One region of the Aeribacillus sp. SP014 genome, then DNA from elsewhere that is predicted to be linked to it. Evidence: riboswitches for the same ligand, from Rfam matches in the RefSeq annotation. Region 1 holds a riboswitch; each other region holds the start of a gene.
The links. A riboswitch is a leader RNA that binds a small molecule or an ion and turns the genes downstream of it on or off. The one in region 1 is predicted to bind thiamine pyrophosphate.

Region 1 (6,073 bases):
GTAAAAAGCTTGCCGCTTTCTATGTGCGGCAAGCTTTTAAGTTTTTGCAGCGGATTCATCCTATGGACTGCGGCAGTCGATTAATGAATGTAGCTGCCTTGCAATTCATCAATAGTGGTTCAGTTGTTGATAGCAAGCTTGTCGGCGAAAGAATATAGCTGCTATGCAAATGTCCGCAAAAAATTGAGCAGAGGGCAACAATGAAGGAAAACATTCGGAAAGATCGCTGATCTCAATGAAGATTATCGGGAAAATACGGCGGCAATAAAGGAAAACCTATCGAAAAGAGCACACGTCTATCTAGCTGTGAGAACAGGGAAAAACGACAGCACTATTTGCTCTGAAAGGGAAAGGATTTATTTCGGAGTTAACCCAAATATTTTCATTGAAACCTCAATGGGATCAACATGACGGAGCGTATAAGCGGCGCCTGAGCTGTTCATACGCTCTTTTTTGATGAAGGGAAAACCGTTCTATCCATATAGTTTGAGCAGTTTTTCTTTTGACATCATTAAATATTTCGGCGGCCGCTTCAAGCTATCGAAACGATATTGAATGATTAAATACATAGGGGTAAATGTCAAAAGCTTATACCATTTATAAAATGGATTTTGAATGGCAAACGTTTCAAAGCCCAGCCGTTCAGAGCCTTTATTTAAAATAGTTATTCCAATAATCCCTTTCACATTGTGAAATTGTGAATGATTCCGCAAGTATTGAACGATATTTGGCAGCCCTTTTTCTGTTTTAGAGTAAATGTATCTTCCTTTTTGAATTTCGCTCTTAAAATGATTCAGTTCCTTCATTAAATAGACGTTATGAAGATGTATTTTTAACAGAAGATCATTTTTTTTAATTTTTGTACCGTCTGAAAGAATTATTTCCCTTCCTTTATATTTTGTCAATCGAACCCGGAAAATGTCACGATTATTCTCCTTGTCCCTCACATACTCAAGCCGCGAACAAAGGTAATAAATGGGATCCAATAGGCACCAAAACTTAAAAAAACAATATCTCAACCTTCCCATTTGCAACACCTTTCACTTTTTTTCTTACAGTTTATTTTTTAGCATACGAATTGTTTTTATTTATAAAAAATTTTTTTCGAATAGCCATGCGAAATTAAGAAAAAACTTTTAAAGAACTCCATCAATAACAATGGTGAGCGATATGAAAAAAATTTTATATCTTCCTTTTTTGACCATACCTTCAGGCCATCATCAAACAGCTGATGCCCTAATGGAAGGGTTGTTACGGCTTGATCCTGACATTCATTGCGAAAAAATGGACCTTTTGTCATCGAAATTTGGAAAAATAGAAAGGCTGATATCTTCCTTTTATTTGCAATGGATTGGCCGTTTTCCTAAATCATACAGCCATATGTACCACAGGTCAGTGCTCGCGGAACAAAAGAGCGCCAAAAGGTTTTTCCATTATGAGGCACTTTTTCTCCGGCATTTAAAAAAGATCATTGATGAATTGAATCCGAAAATGATTGTTTGTACCCATGCTCTTCCTTCCTACTTACTTGCCAGGCTGAAAGCCTCTTCTCAAATCAACATCCCTGTTATCAATGTATACACAGATTTTTTTATTCATCACCTTTGGGGAAAAAGAGAAATTGACTATCATTTTGTCGGTCACTCATATATGAAAGATTATTTGCTCGAAAAAGGTATAAAAAAAGAACAGATTTTTGTTACAGGGATTCCTATTCACCCAAATTTTACAAAAAGGAAAGATGAACATGTACATAGCATGCGCTTTTATCGAGGATTAATTTCGGGAGGAAGTTCAGGCGTCGGTTCAATAGAGAAGATAACGGAAAAAATCAGCCGCGATGATGATATCCATTATATGGTGTTATGCGGAAAAAACAGAAAGCTTTATGATCGATTAATAAAACAAAACCATCCACGAATTACTCCTTTACCTTACATCTCTTCAAGAGAACAAATGAACGATCTGTACAATCGCGTCGATTTTATCATGACAAAGCCCGGGGGTGTGACAATCAGCGAATGTTTATACAAAAAAATTCCTATATTTGTATACCACACTCTTCCAGGACAGGAAGAAATAAATTTGGAGAAATTAACAAAATTCGGGATGGTGTTTGATTTTCGAAATTGGCAAGAGGAAACAAATATTTCGGCCTCCATTATTCGAGCGCTGCAATCTAAGCAGCTATCAAAATTTTTATCGAAAGTGGATGAATATCATAAAAGTTTAGCTCCGATTGAACCAGCGGGATTGATCAAACGTTTAATGAATGAATAGCTCCTGGAAGCCATTAAAGCTTCTAGGAGCATTAGTTTGAAAATTATTTATCGATAAAGGGATGACCCGCCCTCTATAAATTCTTTTGCTTTTTGCCTCAAACCTTCCTGAACGAAATCAGAATCACTTGAACCGGCCATTTTTCTTAAATTGTGGGAAATTTTCATCGAGCAAAATTTTGGACCGCACATAGAACAAAAATGGGCAATTTTCGCTCCTTCTGCCGGCAAAGTTTCGTCATGATATTCGCGTGCCCGTTCAGGATCGAGAGAAAGATTAAATTGGTCGTTCCAGCGAAATTCAAAACGGGCTTTTGATAAAGCATCATCCCTTATTTGGGCGCCTGGATGCCCTTTTGCCAAATCTGCGGCATGGGCTGCAATTTTATAAGCAACAACACCTTGGCGCACATCCTCTTTATTGGGAAGGCCTAAATGCTCTTTCGGAGTTACATAACATAGCATGGCCGTTCCGTACCAGCCGATCATGGCTGCTCCAATGGCTGACGTAATATGATCATAGCCGGGAGCAATATCGGTTGTTAATGGACCGAGGGTATAAAAAGGAGCCCCCTTGCAAATTTCATTTTCTAAATCAACATTTTCTTTAATTTTATGCATCGGAATGTGCCCAGGGCCTTCGATCATGACTTGGACATCATGTTTCCAGGCGATTTCCGTCAATTCACCGAGCGTTTTCAATTCGGCAAATTGCGCTTCATCATTGGCATCTCGAATAGATCCGGGACGCAAGCCGTCACCTAATGAAACGGCAATATCATATGTTTTTAAAATTTCGCAAATCTCTTCAAAATGAGTGTATAAAAAGTTTTCTTGATGATGCGCCATACACCACTGCGCCATGATCGAACCGCCGCGGGATACGATTCCGGTCGTCCGTTTGACGGTCAAAGGGATATAGCGAAGCAGCACGCCGGCATGTATAGTAAAATAATCGACCCCTTGTTCTGCTTGCTCAATTAATGTATCACGGTAAATTTCCCATGTTAACTCTTCAGCAACACCATTAACTTTTTCGAGCGCTTGGTAAATCGGGACGGTTCCAACCGGCACGGGCGAGTTGCGGATGATAAATTCTCTTGTTGCATGAATATTTTTTCCTGTTGACAGGTCCATAATTGTGTCAGCGCCCCAGCGGATGGCCCAAAGCATCTTCTCAACTTCTTCTTCGATTGACGATGTTACAGCTGAATTGCCAATGTTGGCATTAATTTTTACATGAAAGTTCCGGCCGATGATCATCGGTTCACTTTCCGGGTGATTAATGTTGGACGGAATAATGGCCCTGCCGGCAGCGACTTCTTGACGAACGAATTCAGGATCCATGTTTTCACGAATCGCCACAAACTCCATCTCTGGGGTGATGATCCCCTTTTTTGCATAGTGCATTTGTGTAACGACAGCACCTTTTTTTGCTTTGAAAGGCTTTCGATGAAAAGGTGTGGCAATATTGTGATCTTCCCAATTGCGAAATCCATTATCTTCAGGCTTTACCTGGCGCCCGTCATATTCTACAACATCATGACGGTCTAAAATCCACTGTTTGCGTACAGCCGGCAAACCTTTATGAATATCTGCCTGAAAATCAGGATCTGTATAGGGACCGCTCGTGTCATAAACCTTTACAGGTTCATTTTCAAACGTTCCCGCTTCCGTTTTCGTGGGAGTTAATTGAATTTCCCTCATCGGAACCCGAATATCGGGTCTTGACCCAGTCACATAAATTTTTTTGCTTGCTGGAAACTGCATGTTTTCGAAATAATGTTTCATTTTTCTCCTCCTCCATTTTTTTATCTGAAGATGTGCATAGAAAAATAGGAGGGGAGATGGGATGTGAAAAATAAAAACGGGTTCGCTTTAGCACGAACCCGATCAATTCAATATAGAAAAAGAAGGCAATACAAATACTCCCGCTACCTACTTCCCTACGCTGGCATCATCCAGATCAGGTTCAAAGGGTTGAAGAACTTCAGGCGCGTTCTTCTCTCAGTCCAGCTAATTGGACACCCCTAGTAGATGGTTATATATTTTTTTTAATAGTAACATAATATGAAAAATAATGAAAATATTTTTTCGTTTCATGATGTTTGTAGAATTGTTGATTTTTGAAACTTTCTGCGCAATTGTCCGTAATAATATTAGGCAAAAAATAAGGGGGGAGAGGCCTGAAATCAAACAATAAGTTTTTCGCTATTTGCGCTCTGCTGCTCATCTTGTCGATTATTTGTGCGTCTTTTGATGCCAAATCAGCTGAAGGGAAAACCGTTTATTTTATTCCGATTGAAAATACAATTGAAAAAGGATTGGTGCATTTTATTAAACGATCCATTCAGGAGGCGGAAAAAGAAAAGGCGGATGTCATTGTTTTTGAATTGAACACTCCTGGCGGTGCTTTAGAGGCAGCGATAGAAATAGGCAAAATGATTATGGATACAGATATCAAAACAATCGCTTATGTAAATAAACATGCGATTTCTGCAGGGGCTTATATAGCATTAAGGGCTGATCAAATATATTACCATCCTGGCGGTACCATTGGGTCAGCGGCTGTCATTGACTCCAATGGCAATGCTGCAGAAGTAAAAGTGCAATCGTTTTGGAAAGCAGAGATGAGAAATGCTGCTGAGCTTCATGGCAGAGACCCTATGTTCGCTGAGGCGATGGTAGACAGCAGCTTGAATATGCCCGAATATGGTGCAGAAAAAGGAGAATTACTAACATTAACAGCAAAACAAGCGATGGAAGTCGGGTATGGTGAAGGCATCGCCAAAAGCCGGGCAGAGCTTTTGAAATCGATCGGAATGGAAGGTGCAAAAATCCAAGAGACTGAGGAGACGTTTGCTGAAAAAATAGCCCATTTTGTAACAAACATGTATACCATTCCGATATTATTAACGATTAGCGGTTTAGGATTTGTGTTAGAATTGTACACTCCTGGGTTTGGCATTCCTGGTTTTATTGGACTATTGGCGCTGTTTTTGTTTTTCTTCGGTCATTTTATTGCAGGGCTTGCGGGATTGGAAACGGTTGTTTTGTTCGTGCTTGGGGTTCTGCTTATAATTGCAGAGTTGTTTGTTCCAGGAGGAATTATTGGAGCAATCGGTTTTCTTTCAGTCCTTTTAAGTTTATTTTTAGCAGCTGATCATATAGGACATATGGCGGTTTCTCTTTTTATTGCCGGTTCCATTTCGATATTCACAATATTCATTTTGTCAAAGGTGATTGGTAAGCGTATGAAATGGTTTAAAAAAATTATTTTAAATGATTCAATCAGCACGGAGAAAGGTTATGTATCCAATCAAAATCGTACAGATTTAATTGGGAAAACGGGTGTAACTGTGACTGCTTTACGGCCGGCAGGAACAGTAATGACCGATGGAGAGGAAAGATTGGATGTTGTGACAGAAGGGACGTATATTGAGAAAGGAAAAAAAGTGAAAATTGTTAAAGTAGAAGGCTCACGAATTGTTGTGAGAGCTATTAATGAAAATGAATAGGAGGTAGGTATGTCACATGGATGTATCATTTTTTCTTTTACTAGGTCTTATCGTATTAGGTCTTATTTTGCTTGGCATCTTGTTCTCTTTTGTGCCGATTATGCTCTGGATTTCCGCTCTGGCAGCTGGCGTTCGCATCAGTATTTTGACTCTTATTGGAATGAGGCTGCGCAGAGTCATTCCAAGTCGAGTGATCAATCCGTTAATTAAAGCGCATAAAGCCGGCCTTGATGTCACAACAAATCAATTGGAAAGCCATTATTTGGCAGGAGGGAA
Region 2 (6,073 bases), 2.0 Mb from region 1:
GAACGGATTGTTTGGGGGGAAGGGGATGGAAGCACATTACCAGTGTTTGACACCCCTTATGGAAGAATAGGGGCGCTAATCTGCTGGGAAAATTATATGCCGTTAGCAAGGGCTGCGATGTATGCACAAGGAATTCAAATTTATATTGCCCCAACGGCTGATGCAAGGGAAACTTGGCAGTCAACAATCCGCCACATTGCTTTGGAGGGGAGATGCTTTGTTTTGTCTGCCAATCAATATGTGACAAAAGATATGTATCCGAAAGATTTGGCTTGTTATGATGAACTTGCTTCTTCACCTGAAGTAATGAGCAGAGGTGGTAGCGCGATTGTTGGACCGTTGGGCGAATATGTGGCAGAGCCCGTATTTGGCAAGGAAGACATCATCATTGCAGAACTGGATATGAAACAAATCGCCTATAGCCAGTTTGATTTTGATCCTGTTGGGCATTATGCAAGACCTGATGTTTTTAAATTGCTAGTCAACAAAGAGAAGAAGACAACTATTGAGTGGAAAAATTAATCTCATGATGAGACTCGTTTCTACGATTGATCTCATTATTTATTTGAGATTTTGCAGTTCAATAAACAATAAGGGAAATAAAGAAATCCCTTGCTCCTTTACATTAAGAAAGCGTTTATTTTATAATTAGTGTAAAACAAACGTTCGAGTGGATTCGCTATTTTAAGAAATATTTTCCGGGAAATATCGAGCCCTCTGGCGAATGGCAATGATTTTGTCGAACTTAGCTGAGAGCTTGTTTAAAAAAGGAGATGCTCTTAATTGATAAAAATTAAGAAAATTGTTTTGCATATATTACAGATGCGTTTGAAAGCCCCATTTTCTACTAGCTATGGAGACATTCACGATCGCGAATTGTTGATCGTAGAAGTAAAGGATGATGATGGTGCAGCCGGTTTTGGAGAAGGGGTTGCTTTTTCCATTCCATGGTATACAGAAGAAACCGTGAAAACAACTGTGCACATGATCGAAGATTTCCTCATTCCGATTTTATCAAAGACGTCGTTTCATCATCCTCGTGAGTTGGTTGAATCGTTTCGTTTTATTCGCAGAAATTATATGGCAAAAGCGGCTTTGGAAGGTGCCGTGTGGGATCTATATGCAAAACAGCAAAATATACCTCTTTCACAAGCTCTCGGGGGAATGAAAAAAGAAGTTGAAGCTGGGGTGAGCATCGGTATTCAGCCAACAATAAAAGATTTAATCAGTCTTATTGAACAATATCAGGAGGAAGGATACAAGAGAGTAAAAATAAAGATTAAACCAGGTTGGGATATTGAAGTAGTTAAGGAAATACGGAAGCATTTTCCGAACTTGGATTTAATGGCTGATGCGAACAGTGCCTATACATTAAAAGATATAAATCATCTAAAACAATTGGATGAGTTTCAATTAATGATGATTGAGCAGCCTCTTGCGCACGATGATATTGTGGATCATAGCAAACTTCAAAAAGAATTGGAAACACCGATCTGTTTAGATGAAAGTATTTGTTCCTTAGAAGATGCTCGAAAGGCTGTTGAACTTCGAAGCTGCAAAATTATGAATATAAAAATCGGCCGTGTTGGCGGTTTGACAGAAGCAAAAAAAATCCATGATTTTTGCAAAGAGCAAAATGTTCCAGTTTGGTGCGGAGGGATGCTTGAATCAGGGATTGGACGGGCCCATAATATATCCCTAGCGACACTTGAACAATTCACACTGCCAGGAGATATATCCAGTTCATCTAAGTATTGGGAAGAAGATATTATTGAACCGGAAATATCGGTTTATAATGGGAAAATTGCCTTGCCTGATAGCCCGGGGATCGGTTTTCATGTAAGCCGTGAAAAATTAAAAAAATACACTGTTGAAACGAAAGTATTTACCCTATAAACAAAATAATCCTCTGCATGTTTTGCAGAGGACTATTTTGTTTATTTTACAACCAATCTTGGCGCCGCCATAATGAGAATAACAGTAACGACAGCGCATAATACAAAGGCTCCTATCATCGTAATGCCGTTTACGATCAAAGAATAAACGACCGCTGACATTCCTTCTGGTGCATATTCTCCGAAGAAAAAGACACCGCTGATAAAATGCCAAAAATAACGTGCAAAAGCTCCGATGAAGATGCCAAAGATGATGAAAAAAAGAGCAGAGCTTTTCTTTCCATCTTTCAGCTTATTTTGGATAGTTTTACTGAAAAGACCGGCTAAACCGATAAAGGAAAAAGCTAGGAAATAGTCGATGAAACCTTGAACAGGCGTCAGGATGTATGCATCACCTAATACAATTTGCAATAATCCCCATAAAAGGCCGGAAATGAAGCCAATCTTTGCACCGGATCGAAACGATAATATGAGTACAGGCACCATGGCAATTGATATAGAAATGGCTGATGATAATTGAATGGAAGGGAGAAGATCAAGTATAACTGCCAATGCTGCAAAGATTGCTGCTTCTATTAATAGTAATAAACGATTTTTTTCCAAAAATAAAACCCCCTGTATATTATTTGCTATCAACAAATATCCATAAGGGGGAAAAAGGCTGTATCATGGATCAGTTACTTCCACATCCCTACGCTAGCATTAACTAACAGGTTCAAAGGGTCTGGACGAAATACCCGTCCACTCTCAGCATATAGCTCCCCTTGTGGATCTGTTGATATTCGAATCTTATGTCTATCATAATAGACTATAAGAAAATTGTCATTCTTTTTTCGCTATATTCAAATATTTAAACACGATAAAGCTGAAATGCAGCCTTTGGACAAAAAATAATGAAAAAAGGGCGTTTATAATAAGAACTTTTTTCAGAATGGGGGTTTTGATTTGAATCTTAATCGTGAGCGTTATGAAGTAGTGGATGTGGTGCGGGGGGCTGCGATATTTGGAATTTTACTTGTGAATATGGCGCATTTCAGCTATCCAGATGTATATTTATACCAAATAGGCAGCGAAAATTTTTTTACTGAAACATGGAGAACATGGGATTTTCTAACGAGAAATATTTTGGAAATATTTGTGCAAATGAAGTTTATTACAATGTTCTCATTATTGTTCGGATTTGGAATCATCATCATGGAGGAACGGGCTTTAGGAAACGGCAGGAACTTTGTTTCTATATATATACGCAGACTGGTGGTGCTTTTTGTATTTGGACTAATTCATTCATTTTTCATCTGGGATGGAGACATTTTAATGGATTATGCTGTGCTGGGGTTTCTTCTCCTTTTTTTCCGGAAGTGTTCCTGGAAAACCCTTTTGGTATGGACTGTATGTTTATTTAGTTCATATTTGCTCCTTATTGGTTTGATGACGGCTGTATCCAATGGTGAGGATGCTTTAGTCCAAAAAAGAGAGCAGGCTTCGTTACTGGAAGAGGAGGCAAGAAACGCAATCCATTCATATCAAAACGGAAGTTTTTCCGATATTTTCCATCAGCGTATTCATGATCGGTTTTTTTACATGTCTATGTCTGGCATGTGGCCTTTTCAACCGCTTGTCTATATAATAAACATGCTCCCATATATCAGCATGTTTTTAGTTGGCATGATATTTGCGAAACAAAAGCTTTTTCAAGAACCGGAGAAGCATCGAAGGTTATTAATAGCCATCTGGTTTTTCGGGCTTATCATTGGGCTTCCGTTAAATATTTTTGCGGTCAAAGCTGAAAATAGTTTTTACATGGTGTTCGGTGCACCATTTCTCATGTTGTTTTATGTGACCTCTCTCATATTTTTATATTATCACCCAATCTGTCGGCAAATTGTTAAGAAGATTGCACCTGTTGGACGCATGTCATTGACAAATTACATCATGCAATCTGTTATTTGTACATATATTTTTTATCATTACGGATTGGGATTGTACGGTAAAGTATACCCCTTCGCCGGTTTTTGGCTTGCACTCGCAATTTTTGCCGTGCAGCTTATCATCAGCCATATTTGGTTTAAATATTTTCAATTAGGTCCGTTGGAGTGGGTATGGAGAACAGCGATGTATTTCAAGCGCCAGCCTATTCGCATGAAAAAGGAAGTTTTGAAGCATAATAACAGATCAAGATGAATTGTAAAAATGTAGTTTCAAATCTCAGATTTTGAGTTTATGATAGCTCTTTCTTTTCGAAAATAATTTATAGTATGATGGAACAAAGGAGTGTCTAGGCAACATGTTTCTACAAGCAATTTTTATTTTTTTGCTGCAATTATTGTATGTACCAGTATTGACGATCCGAACTATTTTGTTAGTGAAAAATCAAACAAAGGCTGCTGCTGGTATAGGTTTGCTAGAAGCAGCGATTTATATTGTCGCTTTAGGAATAGTTTTTCAAGATTTATCTAATATTTACAATATTAGTGCATATATTATCGGTTTTGGTGCAGGACTGTTGTTGGGCGGTGAACTGGAGAAAAAGCTGGCTTTTGGATATGTAACATACAATGTGAATTTAATGGATAAAAATTCCGAATTAGTAAAAAAATTGAGGGAGGCTGGTTTTGGGGTTACGGTCTTTCAAGGAGAAGGAATGAATTCGATCAGGTATCGTTTGGAAGTTGTTGCTCAACGCTCTCGGGAGGAAGAATTTTTAAACCTTGTCAATGAAATAGAACCAAAAGCGTTTTTAAGCTCGTATGAAATTCGTTCTTTTAAAGGTGGATATTTAACAAAAGCGATGAAAAAGCGGGTAAAGCGTTTAGAAAAAGGACGAACATAACGGTCGAAGGGAGGGTGAAGCGTGGATATATTTGCAAAAATTGCTGAGGATCGGATCAAAAAGGCATATGAAGAGGGGGAGTTTAAAGAACTTCCCGGGATGGGGAAGCCTCTCCCGCATGACGATTTGTCTGATATTCCGGAAGAACTCCGAATGGCTTATCGTCTTTTGAGAAACGCCGGAATGGTCGATCAAGAAAATGACTTGAAAAAGGAACTATTAACTATTCAAGATTTACTAAAATGCTGTGAAGATGAAGCCGAAAGGAAAAAATTACAACAAAAGCTGTCGGAAAAACAATTAGCATTGGAACGAATCGTGAAGAAAAGGAATATATTCAACACACCTGCATCTCAATTTTATAAAGATAAAGTTTATAAAAAGCTTATTTGACGTTTTCGAAAAAGAATGGTGCCTTTATTTTCGCCATTCTTTTAAATTTGCTGTTTTTTCAAGGCTTCTCTATGGAAGACATAATATAAAGCAAGATTGAAAAAACCTAAGAAAATGACTATCACCGAAAGCGGCAGCTCCTTTGCAAAACCGACCAAAATTCCAGACAATAAACAGAAGAGAGCAACGAATAAATAAAAATATTTCATAAGTGTCACGACCATTTTTTTGACCCCCAAATAAAGAAAACGTTTTCTTTTATTATAAATCATTTGTCACAAAAATGAAACAAAAAATTCACATTTTGTCCAAAAAATAGACACCGTTTTGACAAAAAGTTATTATACAAAAAGCAGCTTATACTGAATTTATAAAGCTGCTTTAAAGTAAAAACGATTTCTTCTGAATTCTGGCATCTAAACAACAAGGAGGTCTATCTTTATTTTTCTCCTGCAAAAGAAAAAAGAGAATGATGAAAATGGAACGCGAACACGATTCACTTGCTTTAGAATCCAAGCTAAACCTCTGATGGATGGCAGATTGGGCGGTTCCTAATGTGACTCGAACATCGTTTTGAGAAGCGTATAGAACCACATATAACAAATCAACTGAAGCAAGCTGATGAGGACAGCAGCTGCGAGTTTTCACAACACTTCAACATCGCTAAGTTAAACACTTATTGCCGTCATTTGCACAAGCCCATTCGCAACGAGCAGCAGAAAGCTCAATTCACTTAAAGAGTGCTCTTTCGTAGGTTCCCCAATTCCTCTGCAATTGCTTGCATTTCGCTGGGGCTGAAAGTATTTTTTTTCATTACATGGTCATAAATTTCTTTTAGGTCTTCATACATATTTACATTAAAATGTGTTGGTTGAACTGCACTGATGTTGATCATATTCAATTTTTCTGTAATTTTTTTAATCATGTATTCCATATTTTCTGCTGATTTTTCACA
Region 3 (6,073 bases), 1.3 Mb from region 1:
TTCAAACTGGCGGACTTTGCCCAGCAAACTGGAAGCCTGGTCAAGAAACGCTTAAAGTATAATGAAGCTTTTCATTCAAAGGGCCTAGCAGTACGTTAGGCCTTTTTTCAAACGATTATTTTTTTGATATTCATTCTTCAAGGAGGAAACGGAAATGAAATTACGTGAGCCAATGCCTGAATTAGTCGGAGCAACAACTTGGCTGAATGGCGAAGTAACGAAAGAGCAATTAATCGGTGAAAAACCAACATTAATCCATTTTTGGTCAATCAGCTGCCATTTGTGTAAAGAAGCAATGCCGAAAGTAAATGAGTTCCGCGATCAATATAAAGATAAACTGAACGTAGTAGCTGTTCATATGCCTCGCTCCGAAAAGGATTTAGATATTGATGATATTAAAAAAGTAGCGGAAGAACACGGGATTACGCAACCGATCTTTGTAGACAACGAACATAAATTAACCGATGCTTTTGAAAATCAATATGTACCTGCATATTATGTTTTTGACAAAAACGGCATTCTTCGCCACTTCCAAGCAGGAGGAAGCGGAATGAAAATGCTGGAAAAACGTGTTAATCGGGTGTTAGCGGAAACAGAAAACGCTGAATGATTCAACCATCTGCAAAACATTGCAGGTGGTTTTTCATTTTAGAAATACCTTTCCGGCTTTGAAAGGACTTGTTTTTATTGCTTCGAAGCTTTCAAAAGATAAGCATCTCCATTTTCCATTCATCTGACATCCTTTTTCCAGCTCTCAATCCTAAAGAAATGATTCACATTCCAAATCACAACATGCTATAATAAATGATGCTAGTTTGAACAAAAAGGAGCATAGGTGGATGGCAAAACAATCACAAACTTTTTCCATTATGAATCTATTAAAGGTGCTTTTGGCTGTCATCGTTATCCTTTTCCTATTTTATTTGCTTGCGTTTAACGACGTCGTCGTGCGTTTTATATCTCTGCTATTAAATGCATGTTTAGTTGTTCTCGCCTTCCTTGTCTATCGGAAAATAGACTATATGATAAAGATGAAAGAAGAACGAAAAGAGCCTATTCAAACCGAAAAGCTGCCTGATGAAACAGAAATGGCGCGAAAAGAACAGCAATTAAATAAACTGGAGCTTGATAAAACGCAATTGTTGGAGGAGCTATTAACAAAAGCCGGTATCGAAGAGGAAGAAAAACAAAAGTACCGAGCCAAAATTAGAGAAAAAGAGGATGAAGCTTCAAAGCTTCAACAAGAACTGGCATTCATGAAAGGCCGGATTGCCAACTTGATTTTAAAAAGAGATCCTGAGATCGAGCGGATTGTCCTGCTGCTTGATGCGGATTTTATATTAAATCATTCGTTAGTGGAAATTAATCAAAGGTTTCAGGAAATTAGCGGCAGTTTTTCTGAACAATCCATCGAGCATTTGAAAAAGGCTAATTATATTGATCAACATTTGCAATTTACTCGAATTGGTTATCGTGAATTATTAAAGACGGCAAAAAGGATCAATTAACCGTTAGCTTGTATTTTTCTATATTTTATGATTTAATGAAATTAATGAAAATTTCATAATATTAACATACCACTAGGGGAGCCGAAAGGCTGAGAAAGGCGTGTGCCTTGACCCTTTGAACCTGATCTAGATCATGCTAGCGTAGGGAAGTGGTGCAGTAATATCGAAACCTGTCTATGGGTTTTGTATATACTTGCCCGTTCCCTTATATTGGGAACGGGCTTTTTGCATTACATGGCTGGTTGGCAAACCATTTTTCAAAACAAAATGTTAAGAAAGGGGAGACAACGTGTTACAAACGCTATTTCAGCAAATTGATGAAAGGGAAGAAGAACTTCTGAATCTTCTAAAAACACTCGTATCGTTTGAAACGCCGAGCCCTCCGGCAAGAAATGCAAAAGAGGCTCAAAAGTATGTCGCCTCATATTTGGAAGACATCGGCTTTTCCATTGATCAATGGGATTTATATGAACAAGATCCAGTCGTAGTAGGAACGAAAAAAGGAAAAGATCCAGAAAATTACCACAGTTTAATTATTAACGGGCATATTGATGTCGCTTCAATCGAAGAGGGAGAAGAATGGCTAACGCCTCCTTTTGAGGCAACGGTTAAAGGGGATTACATATATGGACGCGGTGTAGCGGATATGAAAGGGGGAATGGCTGCCAGTCTGTTTGCATTAAAGCTGCTGCAAGAAAACGGCATTGAGCCGGGAGGGGATATCATTTTTCAGTCCGTCGTCGGTGAAGAAGTAGGCGAAGCAGGAACAAAATCGTGCTGCGACCGGGGATATCGAGCTGATTTTGCCATCGTTGTCGATTCAAGCAACTGTGAAATACAAGGGCAGGGCGGGGTGATCACGGGCTGGATTACAATTGAAAGCCCCGAGACATTTCACGATGGCACGAGAAGACAAATGATTCATGCCGGCGGGAAGCTTTTTGGGGCAAGCGCGATTGAAAAAATGATGAAAATTATTGAAGGACTGCGAGAGCTTGAACAGCATTGGGCAGTGATGAAAACGAGCAAAGGCTTTCCGCCTGGTTCTGCCACAATTAATCCTGCAGTGATTGAAGGTGGAAGGCACGCCGCTTTTGTGGCCGATAAATGTTCCCTTTGGATTACCGTTCACTATTACCCGGAAGAGCATTATGTAGAGGTGATCCGGGAAATTGAAGAACATATCCATCATGTTGCAATGGCTGATCCATGGCTTCGGAAATATCCTCCGAAATTTAAATGGGGCGGCACATCGATGATTGAAGATCGAGGAGAAATTTTCCCAGCTTTTTCATATGACGAACATTCACTCGGAGTGAAAACATTACAAAAAGCACATAAACTGGCATTTAATGAGGAAGCAAAGCTGACGATGTCCCCTACTGTGACAGACGGCGGCTGGCTGAGTGAAGCGGGAATTCCCGTCGTTTTATATGGACCGGGCACGCTTGAAGATGCACACTCGGTGAATGAAAAGCTGTCCATCCCCCAATTAAAAACATTTACAAAATCGCTGATCGCGTTTTTATTTGATTGGTATCAGAAAAAACGATGACAATTACAAAAGCTGCGAAAGGGGTAATTCAAATGTTTACAGACCGATTGTATAAAACTGCAAAACCGATTTGGGAAGCGAGTTACCATCATCCGTTTGTTCAAGGAATCGGCAATGGGACGCTGGATATCGACAAATTTCGCTTTTTTATGGAGCAGGATTATCTTTATTTAATCGAATACTGCCGCCTGTTTGCCCTTGGAAGCTTAAAGGCTCACAATCTTCAAACAATGACAGTTTTTGCTGATCTTCTACATTCGACGTTAAAAGTGGAAATGGATTTGCATCGTCAATACGCTGAAAGAATAGGAATAGAGAAGGAAAAATTAGAACAAGTTCAGCCTGCTGCTACAACCGTTGCATATACGAGCTATATGTTAAATGTGTCGCAGCGAGGATCATTGGCAGAACTGGTTGCCGCAGTCCTTCCATGTACATGGAGCTATTATGAAATCGGCACACGCTTACATGAGATTCCTGGTGCTAGTGAACATGAGTTTTACGGCGAGTGGGTAAAAATGTACGCATCAACAGAATTCGGTGAATTGGCAAAATGGCTGAAAGATTTAATGAATGAGCTTGCAGAAGGAAAACGGGAAGAAGAATTGAAATGGCTGGAAGATATTTTTGTCACAACGAGCAAATACGAATATATGTTTTGGGAAATGTCTGAACGAAAAGAAATGTGGCCAATCGAAATCAATTCTTAATATAGGAGAGAATGAACATGAAATTTACTGAAAAAATTCGAACAAAAGCAGATCCGATATGGCAGGCCAGCTTCGATCATCCATTTGTAAAAGGTATTGCCGATGGGAGTTTGCCGCTTGAATGTTTTCGTTATTACGTTTTGCAAGATTCGTATTATTTAAGCCATTTTGCAAAAGTGCAATCGTATGGAGCGGCAAAAGCAAACGATTTATATACGACATCGCGAATGGCTCAGCATGCACAAGGAACATTTGAAGCGGAATTATCTCTTCATGAAACATTTGCCAAACAGCTGGGAATCACAGAGGAGGAGAAGGCGAATTTTAAGCCGGCCCCAACGGCGTACGCCTATACTTCCCATTTATATCGAGCGGCGATCAACGGTCACTTAGGCGATATTATTGCTGCAATACTTCCGTGCTATTGGCTATATTACGAAATTGGCGAAAAATTAAAAGATGCGAAGCCAAAAGAACCGATTTATCAACAATGGATTGCGGCTTATGGGGGCGATTGGTTTAAGCAGCTTGTCGAAGAACAAATTGACAGGCTGGATGAAATCGCACAACAAACGATAGAAGCCGATCTAAAAAGAATGGAAGAGCATTTTATCATCAGCAGTCAATATGAATTAGCGTTTTGGGAAATGGCTTATCGTTTAGAAAAATGGGAAGTGGAACTAAAAATCAGTCAATAAAGGAGTTTGATCATAATGAAAGGATTAAAACTGACAGACATTCTAGTAACAATTGTTATTTCGATCGTTTTTGGAATTGTTTATAAACTATGGGGACCGCTTTACTATGCGGTCAAGCCGATCGGGCTGCATGTCGACCAGCTCATATACGGTATGTGGTTTATTGCTGCGACGGTCGCCTTTCTTATTATTCGCAAGCCCGGAGTAGCGCTGATAGCGGAAACAGCAGCGGCATCTGCAGAATTTATAACCGGCTCTGAATTCGGCATAGAGGTTCTTCTATACGGAATCGTCCAAGGACTATTTGCAGAGATCATTTTTGCGATATTTCGATATAAAAAGTTTAATATCGGTGTTGTCATGCTGGCTGCAGCCGCTTCAGCAGCTGGTTCGCTAATTATGGATCTTTATAAAGGCTATATAGATGACTTAGTATTTTGGAACTTGCTATTATTCATTGGAGCTCGATTGATTGGCTCAATCATTATTGCCGGCGCGTTTGCCTATTATCTAGTGAAATCTTTGGAAGCAACAGGAGTGACTAATTTAGTAAGACCTGCGTCGCATGAAGATTATGACGCACTGAACTAGAGGTGGCAAACATGGATCTAGTATGCGAAGTGAAAAATTTACGATTAAAATATCCTGGAGAGGAATCCTTGCTTTTTAAGGATGTATCCTCTTCTTTCTATAAGGGAGAAAAAGTCTTGCTTCTTGGTCCTTCCGGCTGTGGGAAATCGACGTTTTTGCAAGTGTTAAGCGGTTTAATTCCAAAATCTATTGAAGTGCCGATGAAAGCAGAAAAAATCTTGACCCCGTCATCTTGGGGATATGTGTTTCAAGATCCTGACACGCAATTTTGCATGCCGTATGTAGATGAAGAAATGGCTTTTGTTTTGGAAAATTTGCAAGTGAAAAGAGAACAAATGCATGAAAAAATGCGAGTTTACCTGGAAATGGTCGGCCTTCATTTTGATGATCTTCATATCAGCATTCAATCATTGTCAGGCGGGATGAAGCAACGGCTGGCGATCGCCACTGTTTTAGCATTGCATCCAGACGTGTTATTTTTGGACGAGCCGACTGCAATGCTGGATCCGGAAGGGACAAAAGCGGTATGGGACACGATGAAACAAGCAGCTCAAGATAAAACAGTTATCATCGTTGAACATAAAATTGATCATGTTCTTGACTTTGTCGACCGCATACTTTTATTTAATCAAAAAGGACAAATCGTCGCAGACGGTCCGAAAGAACAAATTTTTTCTCGGTATCGGAAAGAAATTCGCGAAGACGGCATTTGGTATCCCGGTGTATGGGAGGATTATCTTCGTGATAAGCAGGGGTATTACAAAAAAACCTCTTTAAAAGAACAGGTCGTGATTGAGCTCGAGCAATTTAAAGGATATCGAAAGAAGGAAGTCAAAATCGATGTACCGTATGGAAAGGTTCATGCAGGTGAATGGATTGCGATAGTGGGGAAAAACGGCGCCGGAAAGAGCACTTTGTTACATTCATTGATGCAGTTTATACAAACGACCGGCACTTATTTGCTGTTAGAAAAAGAAGCAAAGAAAATAAAAAAGCTTTCCAACATGCTGT
Region 4 (6,073 bases), 330 kb from region 1:
GTTTTTGTCCACCATTCCGTCTAGAGAGCATCCGTCAGGAAGTCTTGCGAACGGGCTTTTACACTATTATGATCAACAGCGGCAAAATCTTACGGTGCATATCGTCAATCGGCTTGACCGGGATACATCCGGGCTGCTTCTTGTAGCCAAACATCGCTACAGCCATTTTCTTTTTTCAAAGGAACAGCAAAAAGGAGCGGTAAAACGGACATACATCGCAATTGTCCATGGAAGGATCAACGAAGACGAAGGCATCATCGATGCGCCAATTGCAAGAAAGGACGATAGCATCATCGAGAGAACTGTCAGGGAGGATGGAAAAAAAGCTATTACGCATTTTCGGGTCATAAGCCGCTTTTCTGACAAAACGGTTGTTGAGGTAAAGCCTGTAACTGGTAGAACTCATCAAATTCGTCTACATATGTCCTATATAGGTCATCCGCTTTTAGGAGATTCGCTTTATGGTGGACAAAAAGAAGAAATTGACCGCCATGCCCTCCACAGTCAGTCGCTGTCCTTCTATCATCCCGTTTTGCATAAAAATTTGACGTATACTTGCAAGCTTCCTCCTGATATGGAAAAAATAATTAAGCATGCGCGCCTGTAAGTGCATGCTTTTGTTATGAAAAAATATACGACAAAATCCGATAGATTTGTTAATATAGTAAAACACAAAACTTTTCGATATTTTTCCGGAAAGGAGGAGATTTTATGCAGCCTAAAACAGATGCACCGGAATACAGACAGTTGATGATTGACAAGCTGAGAGAGAACAATGTAGAGGAATTCCGTTCGCTGTTTTTTGAGCTACATCCATATGATCAAGCAAAATTTTTTCTAAAACTTGACCAGCCGGATAGAATGCTTTTATATCAAATTCTATCTCCGGAAGAAATGGCGAATGTTTTTGAAAATATAAGGGATGATAAAAACCGCTACAAATCGCTGCTTGAGGAAATGCATCCGGCATTTGCCGCCAAAATGATGGAATACATGTACGCTGATGATGCGGCAGATGTATTAAGTGAGCTGACAAAAGAGAAAATTTCCAGCTATTTAACCATCATGGACGCTCAAGCTGCCAAAAGCATAAGCGAGCTTCTTGATTATGAACAATTTACCGCAGGAAGTATTATGACAACCGAGTTCGTTGCCATTAATGCCAATTATACGGTGCGGTCAACGATGGACTTGCTGCGGAAAGAAGCTCCTGATGCGGAAACAATATATTATTTATATGTGATTGACGAAGAGAAACATCTTGTTGGCGTCCTATCGTTAAGAGATTTAATTGTTCATGAAGACGATACTTTGATTGCTGACATTATGAAAAAGAAAGTCTACTCGGTATCTGTGGCGGATGATCAGGAAGAAGTAGCAAGAAAGATGAAGGACTACAATTTTTTGGCTCTTCCGGTTGTTGATTTTCAACATCGTCTTGTTGGAATTATAACTGTTGATGATATTATTGATGTGCTGGACGAAGAGGCTTCTGACGATTATTCGAAACTGGCCGCTGTCTCGGATGTAGATTCATATGATCCGAATGCTGTTTCTGCTGCCAAAAAAAGATTGCCATGGCTTATTATTCTCCTATTTTTAGGAATGTTCACCGCCGGCCTAATCGGCCAGTTTGAAGAAACGTTGAACAAAGTGGCAACTTTAGCGCTCTTTATACCATTAATTGCAGGGATGGCTGGAAATACAGGAACACAAGCTCTCGCTGTTGCAGTAAGAAGAATTGCAACAGGCGAAGGTACTTCCGAACGCGTGTGGAAAATTATTCTCAAAGAAGCTGGAACCGGCTTGATAACCGGAACAGTATGCGGAATCGTTGTTGCACTGACAATTTTTATTTGGAAACAGAAATTTTTCTTAGGACTGCTAGTGGGTCTTTCCATATTGTCAACGCTGACTGTTGCGACAATTGCCGGGGCGTTTGTTCCTCTTGTCATGCACAGGCTTCGCATTGACCCGGCTGTGGCCTCCGGTCCATTTATTACAACGATTAATGATATAATCAGCATTTTGATTTATTTTGGCATGGCGACATTATTTATGAACTATTTGCTCTAACAAAATTAGCTAAAGGAGGATCAATATGGAATCACATGCAGTAACCTCTCTTGTCATCGTGCTGGTCGGCGCTTTTTTAACCCCGATTTTGCTGCATCGGTTCAAACTGACATTCATTCCTGTCGTCGTTGCGGAAATTATTGTCGGATTAATCATCGGGAAAACGGGATTTAATTTAGTGCAGGAAGATGTATGGCTGGCAACTCTCTCAACGCTGGGATTTATATTTCTCATGTTTTTAAGCGGGCTTGAGATTGATTTCACCATTTTCTCCAAAGGGAAGAAAAAAGAAGAAAAGCTGCCCAACGGAAAAAAAGCTCCTCATACTTTTTTGGTTGCGTCAATTGTTTTTCTTGGCATTTTCGTTGTTTCATTACTTTTATCGTATTTGTTAATGTGGATGGGATTTATCCGCAATGCCTTTTTCATGACGTTAGTGATTTCAACGATTTCTATAGGAGTAGTAGTGCCGACGTTGAAAGACGAGCAAATTATGAAAACAAACATCGGCCAAATTATTTTGCTGGTGGCTGTCATAGCCGACCTTGTCACCATGATTTTGCTGGCGGTTTTTGTCTCCTTAAACAGCGAAGGAGAAAGCAATACGTGGCTTCTGCTTCTTTTGTTTGCAGCAGGCGTACTGCTTTACTTCATTGGCAAAAGGTTTAAAAGTCGATCCTTTATTAAATCGATGTCAAAAGGAACGGTTCAAATTGGAACAAGGGCGGTTTTTACGTTAATAATAGTGCTTGTCAGTTTATCGGAAACGCTTGGGGCAGAAAATATTTTAGGCGCCTTCCTTGCGGGAGTTTTAGTCTCGCTTTTATCGCCTAATTCAGACTTGGTGCAAAAGCTAGATTCGTTTGGCTACGGTTTTTTAATCCCGATCTTTTTTGTCATGGTAGGGGTGGAATTGGATATATGGGAATTGATCAAAGATCCGAACCTTCTTTTGTTAATTACTTTGTTATTCCTTGCTCTATTCATCTCAAAGGTGATTCCCGTCTTTGTGCTGCGAAAATGGTATGATACGAATACAACGATTGCGGCGGCGTTCTTGTTGACTGCCACTTTATCATTAGTTATTGCGGCAGCGGAAATTGGACAGCGAATCGAACTGATTGATAAGCAAATGGCTGACGCATTAATAGTAGTTGCCGTGTTAACAAGCATTATCACGCCGATAGGATTTAAAAAATTATTCCCCAAAAAAATGGCGGTGCAGCCAAAAAAGAAAATTGCTTTTATTGGTGCAAATCAAATGACCCTTCCAATCACAAGAGAATTGGATAAAAATTTGTATGAAGCAACCGTATATCATACACAGCAAGACAAAATTGAAAACGGGACTGCTCAATCGGTATTTAAAATTGAAGTATTGAAAGACTATTCGATAGAATCATTGAATGAACACCACATAATGGAAGCTGATATAGTAGTAGTGGCTACTGGGGATGAAGAAAGAAATGCGGAAATTGCAACATATGCAAAAGAATGCGGCGTAGAACAGGTCATTGCCTCCATTTCTTCCCCGGAGTTGGATCAAACATTAAAAGAAAAAGGGATCAGCGTATTTTCCGTCATGCTGTCAACAAAAACGCTGCTCAGGGCTTTGATCGAATCGCCTGGCGTTATGCGGATCTTAACAAACCAAGACAACTCTCTTTATCAAATTAATATGAATAACCGAAAATATGATGGAATGAAGCTTCGATACTTTCCGTTTACAGGAGATTGTATCTTTGTCCGGATTTTTCGCGGTGAAGATTCCATTGTGCCTCACGGCGATACCGAATTGAAAAAAGGGGACCGCTTGATTGTAACGGGTTCCCGCAAATATGTAAATGAGTTAAAAGATGAGCTGGAATTTAGCAAATAATATTTGCAAACAAAACAAATTGTGATAGCATGAAATTAGTATGAAAATTTAATAAGCATCCACTAGGGGAGCCTTTGGAAAGGCTGAGATTAAAGTGTTGACTTTAAGACCCTTTGAACCTGATCTGGATGATGCCAGCGTAGGGAAGTGGGAATTTGAAACATATGTCTGATATTCCATTACCACTTTCCAGCAAGGAAGGTGGTTTTTTATTGTTTCCAGTCTCACCACTGGACAGCTGCTTTCCAGTTTTGAACCTTGAAAGACGAGTGTGAGCGTCTTTCTCATGAAAGGAATGTACAATGTTGGAGCTTCATGCCGTAACAGACGGAACAAAACCGGTCAATGAGCTAATACGCATAATTTTGTCCATATCAGATCATGTTGATTACGTTCATATACGAGAAAAAAATAAAAGACCATGTGAGATCATTCATCTCGTAGAACAGCTTTTGGCAAACGGGATGAGGAGAGAACAGCTTGTCATCAACGATCGGCTCGATGTTGCGCTCCTGACAGGCATTCAAAATGTTCATCTTCCGGGAACCGGCCTGCCGATAAAAAAAGTGAAAAGCGCTTTTCCGCAAATAAAAGCAGGCGTCAGCGTCCATTCATTAGAAGAAGCAGTAAAAGCAGAAGGAGACGGAGCAGACTATTGTTTCTTCGGAAACGTTTTTGAAACGAACAGTAAAAAAGGACTTCCGGCAAAGGGAACAAATTTGCTCGGAAAAATTGTTGGACACGTCAATATTCCCATTATCGCCATTGGTGGGATCACGCCTGATAATATGCAAAAAGTTTTAGAAAAAAAAGCAAGCGGTATTGCTGTTATGTCCTATATCTTTTCTTCGAAAGATCCAGAGAGCGCTGCCAAACTTTTTAGGAAAGGAGAAACTTTTTAAAATGAACGTTTTTGATGTTGGAATCATCGGGGGAGGGGTAATCGGCCAAGGGATTGCCTATGAGCTTTCGAAAGCAGGGCTGAAGACCGCCGTGTTTGAAAGCGGAGAAATCGGTGGAAAAGCAACCTCTGCAGCAGCCGGAATGCTGGGGGCCCATTCGGAAAATGAAAAAAGAGACATATTTTTTGAGTTATGCTTAGAGAGCCGAAATTTATACCCGAGCCTTGCAAACGAACTGTTGGAACAATCCGGTGTGGATATCGAGTTTGTTCAGGAAGGCATGTACCGGCTTGCATTTACCGAGGAAGAAGCCCGCTATCTGCAATCGCTTGCAGAAGATGAGGATGAGCTAGAATGGCAATCAAGGGAAAACGTACTGGCAAATGAGCCACATGTTTCTGAAGACATTGTGGGAGCTCTTTGGCTTAAGCATGACGGCCAAGTAAAAGGTTCATCTGTTTGCCACGCATATGCGAAAGGCGCTAGAAAATATGGTGCATCTATTTTTGAACAATGTCCTGTTTTCGACGTGATTAAAGAGGGAAAAGCATACAAGCTTGTCACTTCCCAAGGAGTTTTTATATGTGGAAAAGTCGTCGTTTCAAGCGGAGTTTGGAGTGGCTTTTTCTTTGAAAAGCTGGGGCTGAGAAATCCAATGAAGCCCGTTAAAGGAGAATGCTTAGCCATAAAACCGAAAAAACTGGTGATCAACAAAACAGTGTTTTACGAGCACTGTTATATCGTACCGAAAAAAGACGGCACCGTTATTATTGGAGCAACTTCTTATGAAAACGACTGGGATACGCATCCGACAGTCAAAGGAGTATCCGAATTAATGATAAAGGTTCAGAAAATTATGCCAGAAATCGGGTCTGAACCGGTCGTTAGTGCTTGGTCGTCGCTCAGGCCGCAAACAGCTGACGGCTGGCCGTATTTTGCCGAGCACCCGGAGCATGAGGGAATCTTTTTTGCGACCGGCCATTATCGAAACGGCATTCTTCTAGCGCCGATTACAAGCTTGATCGTAAAAGACATGATTTTGAAAACGAATCAATATGAGGGTTATGTTCATAGCTTTTCTTTAAACCGATTGCTTTCTGATGCGAAAGGGAGGTGATTAAACAGTGAAACTTCGCATCAACGGCCAGCAGATGGAAGTGGAGAATAGTGTTCGGAACATAGAAGATTTGCTGAACTTTTTTCAATTACAGGAAAG

Region 2: it holds a riboswitch for thiamine pyrophosphate, as region 1 does, so the genes downstream of both, thiT (energy-coupled thiamine transporter ThiT) here and thiC (phosphomethylpyrimidine synthase ThiC) in region 1, are expected to answer to the same signal.
Region 3: it holds a riboswitch for thiamine pyrophosphate, as region 1 does, so the genes downstream of both, ACVIJU_RS07740 (acetylornithine deacetylase) here and thiC (phosphomethylpyrimidine synthase ThiC) in region 1, are expected to answer to the same signal.
Region 4: it holds a riboswitch for thiamine pyrophosphate, as region 1 does, so the genes downstream of both, tenI (thiazole tautomerase TenI) here and thiC (phosphomethylpyrimidine synthase ThiC) in region 1, are expected to answer to the same signal.

The regions. Positions count from the first base shown of each region.
Region 1 covers NZ_JBSRXI010000001.1:2,878,984-2,885,056, reverse strand. The annotation lists gene ACVIJU_RS14095 (YkoP family protein) at 474-1,028, opposite strand; gene ACVIJU_RS14090 (MGDG synthase family glycosyltransferase) at 1,171-2,280, shown strand; gene thiC (phosphomethylpyrimidine synthase ThiC) at 2,328-4,070, opposite strand; TPP riboswitch at 4,206-4,321, opposite strand; gene ACVIJU_RS14080 (NfeD family protein) at 4,514-5,797, shown strand; gene floA (flotillin-like protein FloA) at 5,814-6,073, shown strand, end outside.
Region 2 covers NZ_JBSRXI010000001.1:926,959-933,031, forward strand. The annotation lists gene ACVIJU_RS04565 (carbon-nitrogen hydrolase family protein) at 1-522, shown strand, start outside; gene menC (o-succinylbenzoate synthase) at 787-1,896, shown strand; gene thiT (energy-coupled thiamine transporter ThiT) at 1,938-2,498, opposite strand; TPP riboswitch at 2,567-2,670, opposite strand; gene ACVIJU_RS04580 (DUF418 domain-containing protein) at 2,841-4,076, shown strand; gene ACVIJU_RS04585 (DUF2179 domain-containing protein) at 4,180-4,725, shown strand; gene ACVIJU_RS04590 (DnaJ family domain-containing protein) at 4,747-5,118, shown strand; gene ACVIJU_RS04595 (hypothetical protein) at 5,160-5,342, opposite strand; gene ACVIJU_RS04600 (DUF1128 domain-containing protein) at 5,852-6,073, opposite strand, start outside.
Region 3 covers NZ_JBSRXI010000001.1:1,565,703-1,571,775, forward strand. The annotation lists gene ACVIJU_RS07725 (peroxiredoxin) at 1-62, shown strand, start outside; gene ACVIJU_RS07730 (TlpA family protein disulfide reductase) at 155-610, shown strand; gene ACVIJU_RS07735 (hypothetical protein) at 840-1,508, shown strand; TPP riboswitch at 1,573-1,673, shown strand; gene ACVIJU_RS07740 (acetylornithine deacetylase) at 1,798-3,063, shown strand; gene tenA (thiaminase II) at 3,060-3,773, shown strand; gene tenA (thiaminase II) at 3,791-4,471, shown strand; gene ACVIJU_RS07755 (ECF transporter S component) at 4,487-5,062, shown strand; gene ACVIJU_RS07760 (ABC transporter ATP-binding protein) at 5,074-6,073, shown strand, end outside.
Region 4 covers NZ_JBSRXI010000001.1:3,211,069-3,217,141, reverse strand. The annotation lists gene ACVIJU_RS15770 (RluA family pseudouridine synthase) at 1-607, shown strand, start outside; gene mgtE (magnesium transporter) at 712-2,076, shown strand; gene ACVIJU_RS15760 (monovalent cation:proton antiporter family protein) at 2,102-3,955, shown strand; TPP riboswitch at 4,010-4,118, shown strand; gene tenI (thiazole tautomerase TenI) at 4,258-4,857, shown strand; gene thiO (glycine oxidase ThiO) at 4,859-5,974, shown strand; gene thiS (sulfur carrier protein ThiS) at 5,982-6,073, shown strand, end outside.